DNA from 3 places in the Nonomuraea sp. NPDC049714 genome. Region 1 is predicted to be linked to each of the others. Evidence: riboswitches for the same ligand, from Rfam matches in the RefSeq annotation. Region 1 holds a riboswitch; each other region holds the start of a gene.
What was found. Region 1 has a riboswitch for cyclic di-AMP ahead of ACIBQX_RS01135 (D-alanyl-D-alanine carboxypeptidase family protein). Riboswitches for the same ligand answer to the same signal wherever they lie in the genome.
Positions count from the first base shown of each region.

Region 2: another riboswitch for cyclic di-AMP. It lies ahead of ACIBQX_RS02720 (CHAP domain-containing protein); the one in region 1 lies ahead of ACIBQX_RS01135 (D-alanyl-D-alanine carboxypeptidase family protein).
Region 3: another riboswitch for cyclic di-AMP. It lies ahead of ACIBQX_RS03695 (CHAP domain-containing protein); the one in region 1 lies ahead of ACIBQX_RS01135 (D-alanyl-D-alanine carboxypeptidase family protein).

Region 1 is NZ_JBITLM010000001.1:214,063-216,311, reverse strand. Features, by position in the region: gene ACIBQX_RS01140 (maleylpyruvate isomerase family mycothiol-dependent enzyme) at 1-321, shown strand, start outside; gene ACIBQX_RS01135 (D-alanyl-D-alanine carboxypeptidase family protein) at 337-1,263, opposite strand; cyclic di-AMP (ydaO/yuaA leader) riboswitch at 1,277-1,414, opposite strand; gene ACIBQX_RS01130 (hypothetical protein) at 1,502-1,714, opposite strand; gene ACIBQX_RS01125 (hypothetical protein) at 1,813-2,190, opposite strand.
Region 2 is NZ_JBITLM010000001.1:555,039-557,287, reverse strand. Features, by position in the region: gene ACIBQX_RS02725 (aldehyde dehydrogenase family protein) at 1-755, shown strand, start outside; cyclic di-AMP (ydaO/yuaA leader) riboswitch at 987-1,134, shown strand; gene ACIBQX_RS02720 (CHAP domain-containing protein) at 1,146-1,802, shown strand; gene ACIBQX_RS02715 (fumarylacetoacetate hydrolase family protein) at 1,937-2,249, shown strand, end outside.
Region 3 is NZ_JBITLM010000001.1:776,991-779,239, reverse strand. Features, by position in the region: gene ACIBQX_RS03700 (YciI family protein) at 1-38, opposite strand, end outside; gene ACIBQX_RS03695 (CHAP domain-containing protein) at 225-899, opposite strand; cyclic di-AMP (ydaO/yuaA leader) riboswitch at 913-1,051, opposite strand; gene ACIBQX_RS03690 (Gfo/Idh/MocA family protein) at 1,170-2,123, opposite strand; gene ACIBQX_RS03685 (aldo/keto reductase) at 2,169-2,249, opposite strand, start outside.

The DNA.
Region 1 (2,249 bases):
ATCCCCTGGATGCGGGCCCGTGAGGTCATGGTCCACGCGGTCGACCTGGGCGCGGGCGTGGGCTTCGACGCTCTCCCGGCCGACTTTCTCGCCGCCTTGATCGGCGACATCACCGCCAAACGGTCCGGCGCCGGTGACGGCCCCGCGCTCACCGTCACGGCCACCGACCACGACGGCGAGTGGTCCACCGCGGGCGCCGGCGGCTCCATCCCGGTGACCGGCACCCTCGCCGGCCTCGCGGCGTACCTCTCCGGCCGGGGGACGGACGCCGTCACCGGCCTCGGCGGCCGACCGGCGCCGGAGCTGCCCCGGTGGCTCTAGGACCGCGTGCCGGGCTCACCGGTCGTCGGCGGCCGCCGCCCAGTCCAGCAGGGCCTGCGCGGTCTCGAAGCGGCGGCTGGAGTCGGTCTCGCCGAGGAGTACGCCGATGAGACGGTCGCCGTCGTGCTCGGCCGCGAAGGCGAGGGTGTAGCCCGCGGCCCGGGTGTAGCCGGTCTTCACGCCGAGGACGCCCGGGTTGCCGAGCAGCCGGTTGGTGTTCTTCCAGCTGTACGAGCCGTGCTCGGACGTGGCGCTGACCGAGTGGTAGCGGGTCGAGGTGACCGTTCTGAGGGTCTCGTCGTCCAGCAGCGCCTTGGCGAGCATCGCCTGGTCACGGGCGGTGGAGTAGCCGCCGCCCTGGTACGGCATGCCGTCGGCGTTGACGTACATGGTGTCGTTCATGCCGAGCTCGCGGGCGGTGGCGTTCATCTCGGCGACGAACGTCTTCACGCCCGGCCCGTAGGCGCGGGCGAGCGCGTGCGCCGCGTCGGCCCCCGAAGGCAGCATCAGCCCGTACAGCAGGTCCTCGACGGTGAGGACGTCACCCGCGCGCAGGTAGGCCACCGACGCCCCGCCTTGCGCGCCGTACCGGACGTCCGCAGTGGTGATCTTGACCTTGTCCGTCGGCTTGGCCTGCTTGAGCACGGTGTAGGCGGTCATCGCCTTGGTGATGCTGGCGACCGGCCGGCGCAGGTCGGCCTCCTTGCTGAAGCGCACCTCGCCGCTCTCCGCGTCCATCAGGTACGCGGCGCTGCCGAGCACGGCGGGAGCGTCGGTGACGGGGGATCGGGTCTGGGCGGCGGCCGTGGCGTCGGCGGTGACGGCAGTGGCGGCAGTGGCGGCCGGCGAGGCGGCCTGCGCGGCACCGGCGCCGACGGTCAGGGCGCCGGTGGCGACGGCGAGGCCGAGCAGGGCATGGCTGAGCCGGTTGGTGAGACGCATGAAAAAGGGTTGCTCCTAGCTTCCATACCGCCTACCGGGTTAGCTGACGGGTTCGGGCGTGGAAGTGCCCTACAGCGCGGACATGCGCTGATTCACCCCAGAAGAGTGGGTCCCCGGCTCCGCCTGACGGCGGATTAGGCGGCCGCGCGAAGGCACGGTCCGGGCAATGAACAGCAACGGCCGCATGTACGGGACCGCCGCTCGCAAGCCCCAAACGTAGCAAACGGGTATAAATCGGTCAAGAATCGTTATGATCGCCCGCCCACGAGGGAGTCGCACCCGGTGTACGGGGGGAACAGTGATCCGGGTGCCGGGCGAAGTCGATCACCCGGTCCAGCTGGGCCAGAGCATGCTCCAGCTCGGCCATCTTCGCCGCGATGCGGTCGCGCTCGACGGACAGGACGTCGAGGACCTCGGGCGTCGCGGTGCCGGCGTCGACGCAGGGCAGCACGCGCAGGATGGTCCGGGTTCCTGAAGCGCGGCGCGCGGACGGTGTACGCGACCGCCCGCCGCGTCGTACGGACAGCGGGGCCCGGACCGGTGCGCCGCTCAGAGCAGCCGGGGCAGTCCGTAGCGGAGGGCCCGGATGAGCAGGGACCGGGTGAGCCAGCCGAGCCCGGCGGTGAACAGCGGCGCCCAGAACAGCGGGCTGAGGGAGTAGACGATCACGAACACGAGCGGCACCCACGGCTCGTGCACCGCGCGGTACAGCAGGGTGGTCTTACGCAGCCTGATCACGCGGGCGATGTCGGGCAACGCGAAGAACAGCAGGACGGCGACGGAGGCCACCACGCCGCTGGTGAGGCCCTGCGCGATCGCGAAGCCGCCGACGAAGACCGTGGCCACCCACCACGCGATCTTCCTCAACCACGGCCTGCGCTGCTCGGGATCTGCCGGCACTTCGTCGTATGGGAGTTCGAGGGTCACCCGACCAGCGTAGCCACCCGGAGGTGGGGAGGCCGCTCCTCCCAGGTCACCGGTCGGCG
Region 2 (2,249 bases), 340 kb from region 1:
GGATCGGCGCCGTGTCGTTCACCGGCTCGGCCGCCGCGGGGCACGCCATCGCCCGCGCCGCCGCCCCCACCAAGGTGCTGCTGGAGCTGGGCTCGAACGCCGCCCTCGTGGTCGCCGCAGACGCCGACCTGGAGGCCGCCGCCGACGCCGTGGTGCGCGGCGGCTACTACGCCTCGGGGCAGGCGTGCATCTCGGTGCAGCGGGTGCTGGTCGAGGAGGCGGTGCACGAGAAGTTCCTCGGGCTGCTCGCCGCGCGCATGAAGGACGTCGCCGTGGGCGATCCGCGCTCGCCCGGGACGCGGGTGGCGCCGCTCATCGACCCGGCGGCGACGGACCGGGTGCTGGACTGGATCGGATCCTCCGGCGCCAGGCTCGTCACCGGCGGCGTGCGTGACGGCCGGGCCATCGCGCCGACCGTGCTGGCCGACGTGCCCGGCGGGGCCGCCGCCTGGGACGAGGAGATCTTCGGTCCTGTGGTGTGCGTACGGCCGGTGCCCGACCTGGACGCCGCCTTCGCCACGGTCAACGCCTCCCGGTACGGCCTGCACGCCTCGGTCTTCACCCGCTCCCTGGCCACGGCGTTCGCGGCGATCGAGCGCATCGAGGCCGGGGGAGTGGTGGTGAACGAGGTGCCGGGCTTCCGCGCCGACAACATGCCCTACGGCGGCGTCAAGGACTCCGGCATCGGCCGGGAGGGCCCTCGGTTCGCCATCGAGGAGTTCACCGTCACCCGAATGGCGATCATCCGGCCCTGAATGGGCGCTTTTCTGTCCTCGTCAAACCCGGAGAAAGGTAAAGAATGGAGGGCTGAATCCCTTGCGTGACAGGGGATTCCGTGAGGGAGTCAAGCCCTGCACTTGCATCGTTCTATGCCGTTCACTTACCTTTGAGTCATCCGCGGTACACGCCAGGGTCTTTCACATGCCCGCGTGGCCGTTGCAATCGCCGAGACCGTGGCTGACCTGTGCCTCTGTTCGATCACAGGTCTGCCGCGGCCGCCGAATCCGCGAAACTCGCGAAACCGGGGACCCACGTATTTCTGGGGTGAATCGGTTGCTCTCTCCTGAGGCATCCGTAGGGCACTTCCACGCCCGAACCCGTCAGCTAACCCGGTAGGCGGCATGGAAGTAAGGAGCACCCCCAGAATGGCAAAGAACATCCTCAAGCGCGCTTATAGCCGGTCCAACATCGTCACCTTCGCTCTTGGACTGAGCGTCGCCGCCGGCGCCACCCTGGGCGGCACCGCCGCCATGGCGGCCGAGCACCCGTCGCAGCAGAAGGCGGTCCCCGTCGCCGAGACCGGCAAGGTCAGCACGCAGACCCTGCTGCGGGTCGCCGAGTCCCAGATCGGTGTGAAGGAGAACGCGGCAGGCGGCGGCACGCCGTACCACAGCTGGTACATGTCCTCCCCGCGCGCCACCGAGACCCTGGCCCGCGACGGCGGCGGCCGGCCGCAGCTGTACGCCAACGCCCCGTGGTGCGCGATGTTCGTCTCCTGGGTCGGTGAGAAGGCCGGCGCCCGGACCTCGGTCGGCTGGGACGCCTACACCGTCACCTACGCCGACTGGTTCAAGGCCAACCAGCGCTGGGGCACCGTCGCCAAGCCCGGCTCCGTGGTCTTCTACGACTGGAACGGCGCCAAGACCACCAGCGCCATCGACCACGTCGGCCTGGTCAAGAAGGACAACGGCGACGGCACGATCACCACGATCGAGGGCAACACCGGCAACGGCAAGGTCGAGGAGCGGGTCCGTCCCACGTCGCAGGTCGTCGGGTACGGCTACCCCGAGTTCGCGGCCTGACGCGGGCACAGCACCGGAAAAGCGCTTGAGTAGGCTGCCGGACATGGCGAGCCCGGCGCGGGCACGCCGTGACCTGGACGGGCCCCGGCCGGGGCCCTGACCGGGAGCACTGTTCGCTTGACAGGAAGGCGCTCATGCACCTCGTTCGTTGCTCTCGTTCCTCCCGCTGGGCGGTGCGCGCCGCGGGCGGCGACCGCGCGCTGCCCGCCGGCTTCTCGCTCGGCGACGCGCTCTCCGCCGACCTCGATCACTTCCGTACGCTGCTCGAAGCGGCTTCCGAGCCGATCGACGAGGTGACGCCCGCCGCGCCCGTCGATCCCGACACCGAGGTGTGGGCGGCCGGCGTCACCTACCGGCAGTCCCGCGAGGCCAGGGTCGAGGAGAGCACCGAGCCCGACATCTACCAGCGGGTCTACGACGCCGAGCGCCCCGAGCTGTTCTTCAAGT
Region 3 (2,249 bases), 560 kb from region 1:
CCGGCCTCGGTCTCCTCGTTGGCCTTGCCCACGATCATGAACTTCACGGCGGGATCTCCTCCTCCGGACGGCCCTCTGTGAGCCTCCTCGTCGACGCGTCGAACCGGCGGCGGGCGGATCGACACGTGTACGGGGATCTTGTCGGAAAAGCCGGGAGCGCGCACCCTCGGCGAGGATGCGCGCTCCCATGGCGGGTGAACCCCGGCGGGGTCAGGTGCTCGCCATCAGGCGGCATACTCCGGGTAGCCGTAACCGACGACCTGGGACTTCGGACGGACTCGCTCCTCGACGGCGCCGTTGCCGGTGTTGCCCTCGATCGTGGAGATCGTGCCGTCCCGGTTGTCCTTGACGACGAAGCCGACATGCTGGATGGCGTTGATGCTCTTGCTGCCGTTCCAGGCGAAGAAGACGACGGCGCCGGGCTTGGGGACCGTGCCCCAGCGGCCGTTGTCGCTGAACCACTTGGCGTGCGTCACGGTGTAGGCGTCCCAGCCGACCTGGGGACGGGCGCCGGTCTGCTCGCCGACCCAGGAGACGAACATCGCGCACCAGGCGGCGTTCAGGTAGGCGGAGGGGTTGCCTCCGTCACGCCTGACGGTCTCCATGGCGCGGGGCGACTGGGCGTACCACTGCTGGAACTTGGTGCCGCCGCCCCGGGCGTTCTCCGAGGTGCCGACCTGCTGCCTGGCGAGCTCCAGGACCTGCGAGGCGGTCACGTTGATCTTGTTGGCGTCGTCCGGCCTGTTCTGCCGGGTCTGCTGGGTCTCCTGGGCGGTGGATCCCGGGTTGGCGTACGCCGGGACCGTGGCGGTGCCGAGGGCGGTGGCGATGATGGCCGCGCCGAGTGCTGCGCGGAGGTGTTCGGTCTTCAGGGCACGAGCAAGACTGTGCTTCGCCATCGAGGGGGTTTACTCCTTGCTTCCATGCCGCTTACCGGGTTAGCTGACGGGTTCGGGCGTGGAAGCTGCCCTACGACGCGCGATGGCGCCGATTCACCCCAAAGGACTGGGTCCCCGGTTCCGCCCTGAGGCGGATTCAGCGGTCACAGGACGGTCCTGTGAACGTGTAGTGCGATGGTTCGGCAACGAACGGACAAACCGGACGTATGCCGCGAATGCCCCACAAGGTAATACAAACGGCAAGAGGATTACAAGTCCATAAACCCCCAGCTAGGAGATTTGCCGGCGAGCGTCGGCCAGGAGCCCCATCATGGCAAGGCTTTCGTCAAGAGGCATGATCGCGCTCTCGGTCCGCCCTTCGGTCAAGGCGTCCCTGACCTCACGGATCTCCCCGGCGTAGCCGTTGTCGGCGGGATCGAGCTCGTGCACCTCCGGCTCCATCGACGGCCCGTTGAGCACGACCCGCCGCGGCGCCCAGAACGGGGTCTCGATGTCGGCGCGCATCCCGGTGCCCACCACGCTGGCGGAGTTGGGATAGGAGGCGAGCAGGGAGCAGTCCACCAGGGCCCGCCTGCCGTCCGGGTAGACCAGCGTTCCGCCGGCCTCCGCGTCCACCCCCGAGGGCGCCAGTGAGCCCGACATGGTCAGGCTCGACGGCATGCCGAGGAAGAGCTGGGCCAGCCCGAGCGGGTAGATGCCCAGGTCCAGCAGCGCGCCCCCGCCGAGCTCCGGCGCCCACAGCCGGTGCGCGGGATCGTAGGGCAGCGCGAACCCGAAGGAGGCCTGCACCGAGCGGATCTCCCCGAACCGGGTGTCGGCCGCCAGCAGCTGGATGAGCGGGTTGAAGCGCATCCACATGGCCTCCATGAGGAAGACCCCGGCCTCGCGCGCCAGCCGTACCATCCGCTCGGCGTCGGCCATGGTGGCGGCCAGCGGCTTCTCGCACAGCACCGCCTTGCCCGCCGCGATCGCGGCCTCGGCCACCTCCAGGTGCTGGGCGTGCGGGGTGGCCACGTAGACGGCGTCGACCCCGGGATCGGCGCACAGCTCGGCGTAGGAGCCGTAGGCCGACTCCGCGCCCAGCGTCGCGGCCATCTCCTTGGCCCGGCCGAGGTCGCGGGAGCCGACGGCGGCCACCCGCATCCCCGGTTCGGCGGCGATCACCGCGCCCACGGTCCGCGCGATGCCACCGGTTGCCGCAATGCCCCAATTCAGTAGTTTCACGCCGGAAGCGTACTGATTTACAGGCTCATGCGGTATCTGGGGGGTTCAGCCGAGCTGGTCGGGGTCGGCGCCGAGCCGCCTGCCACAGTTCAGCGCCCCGATGGCCGCCATGTCCTCATGGTCGAG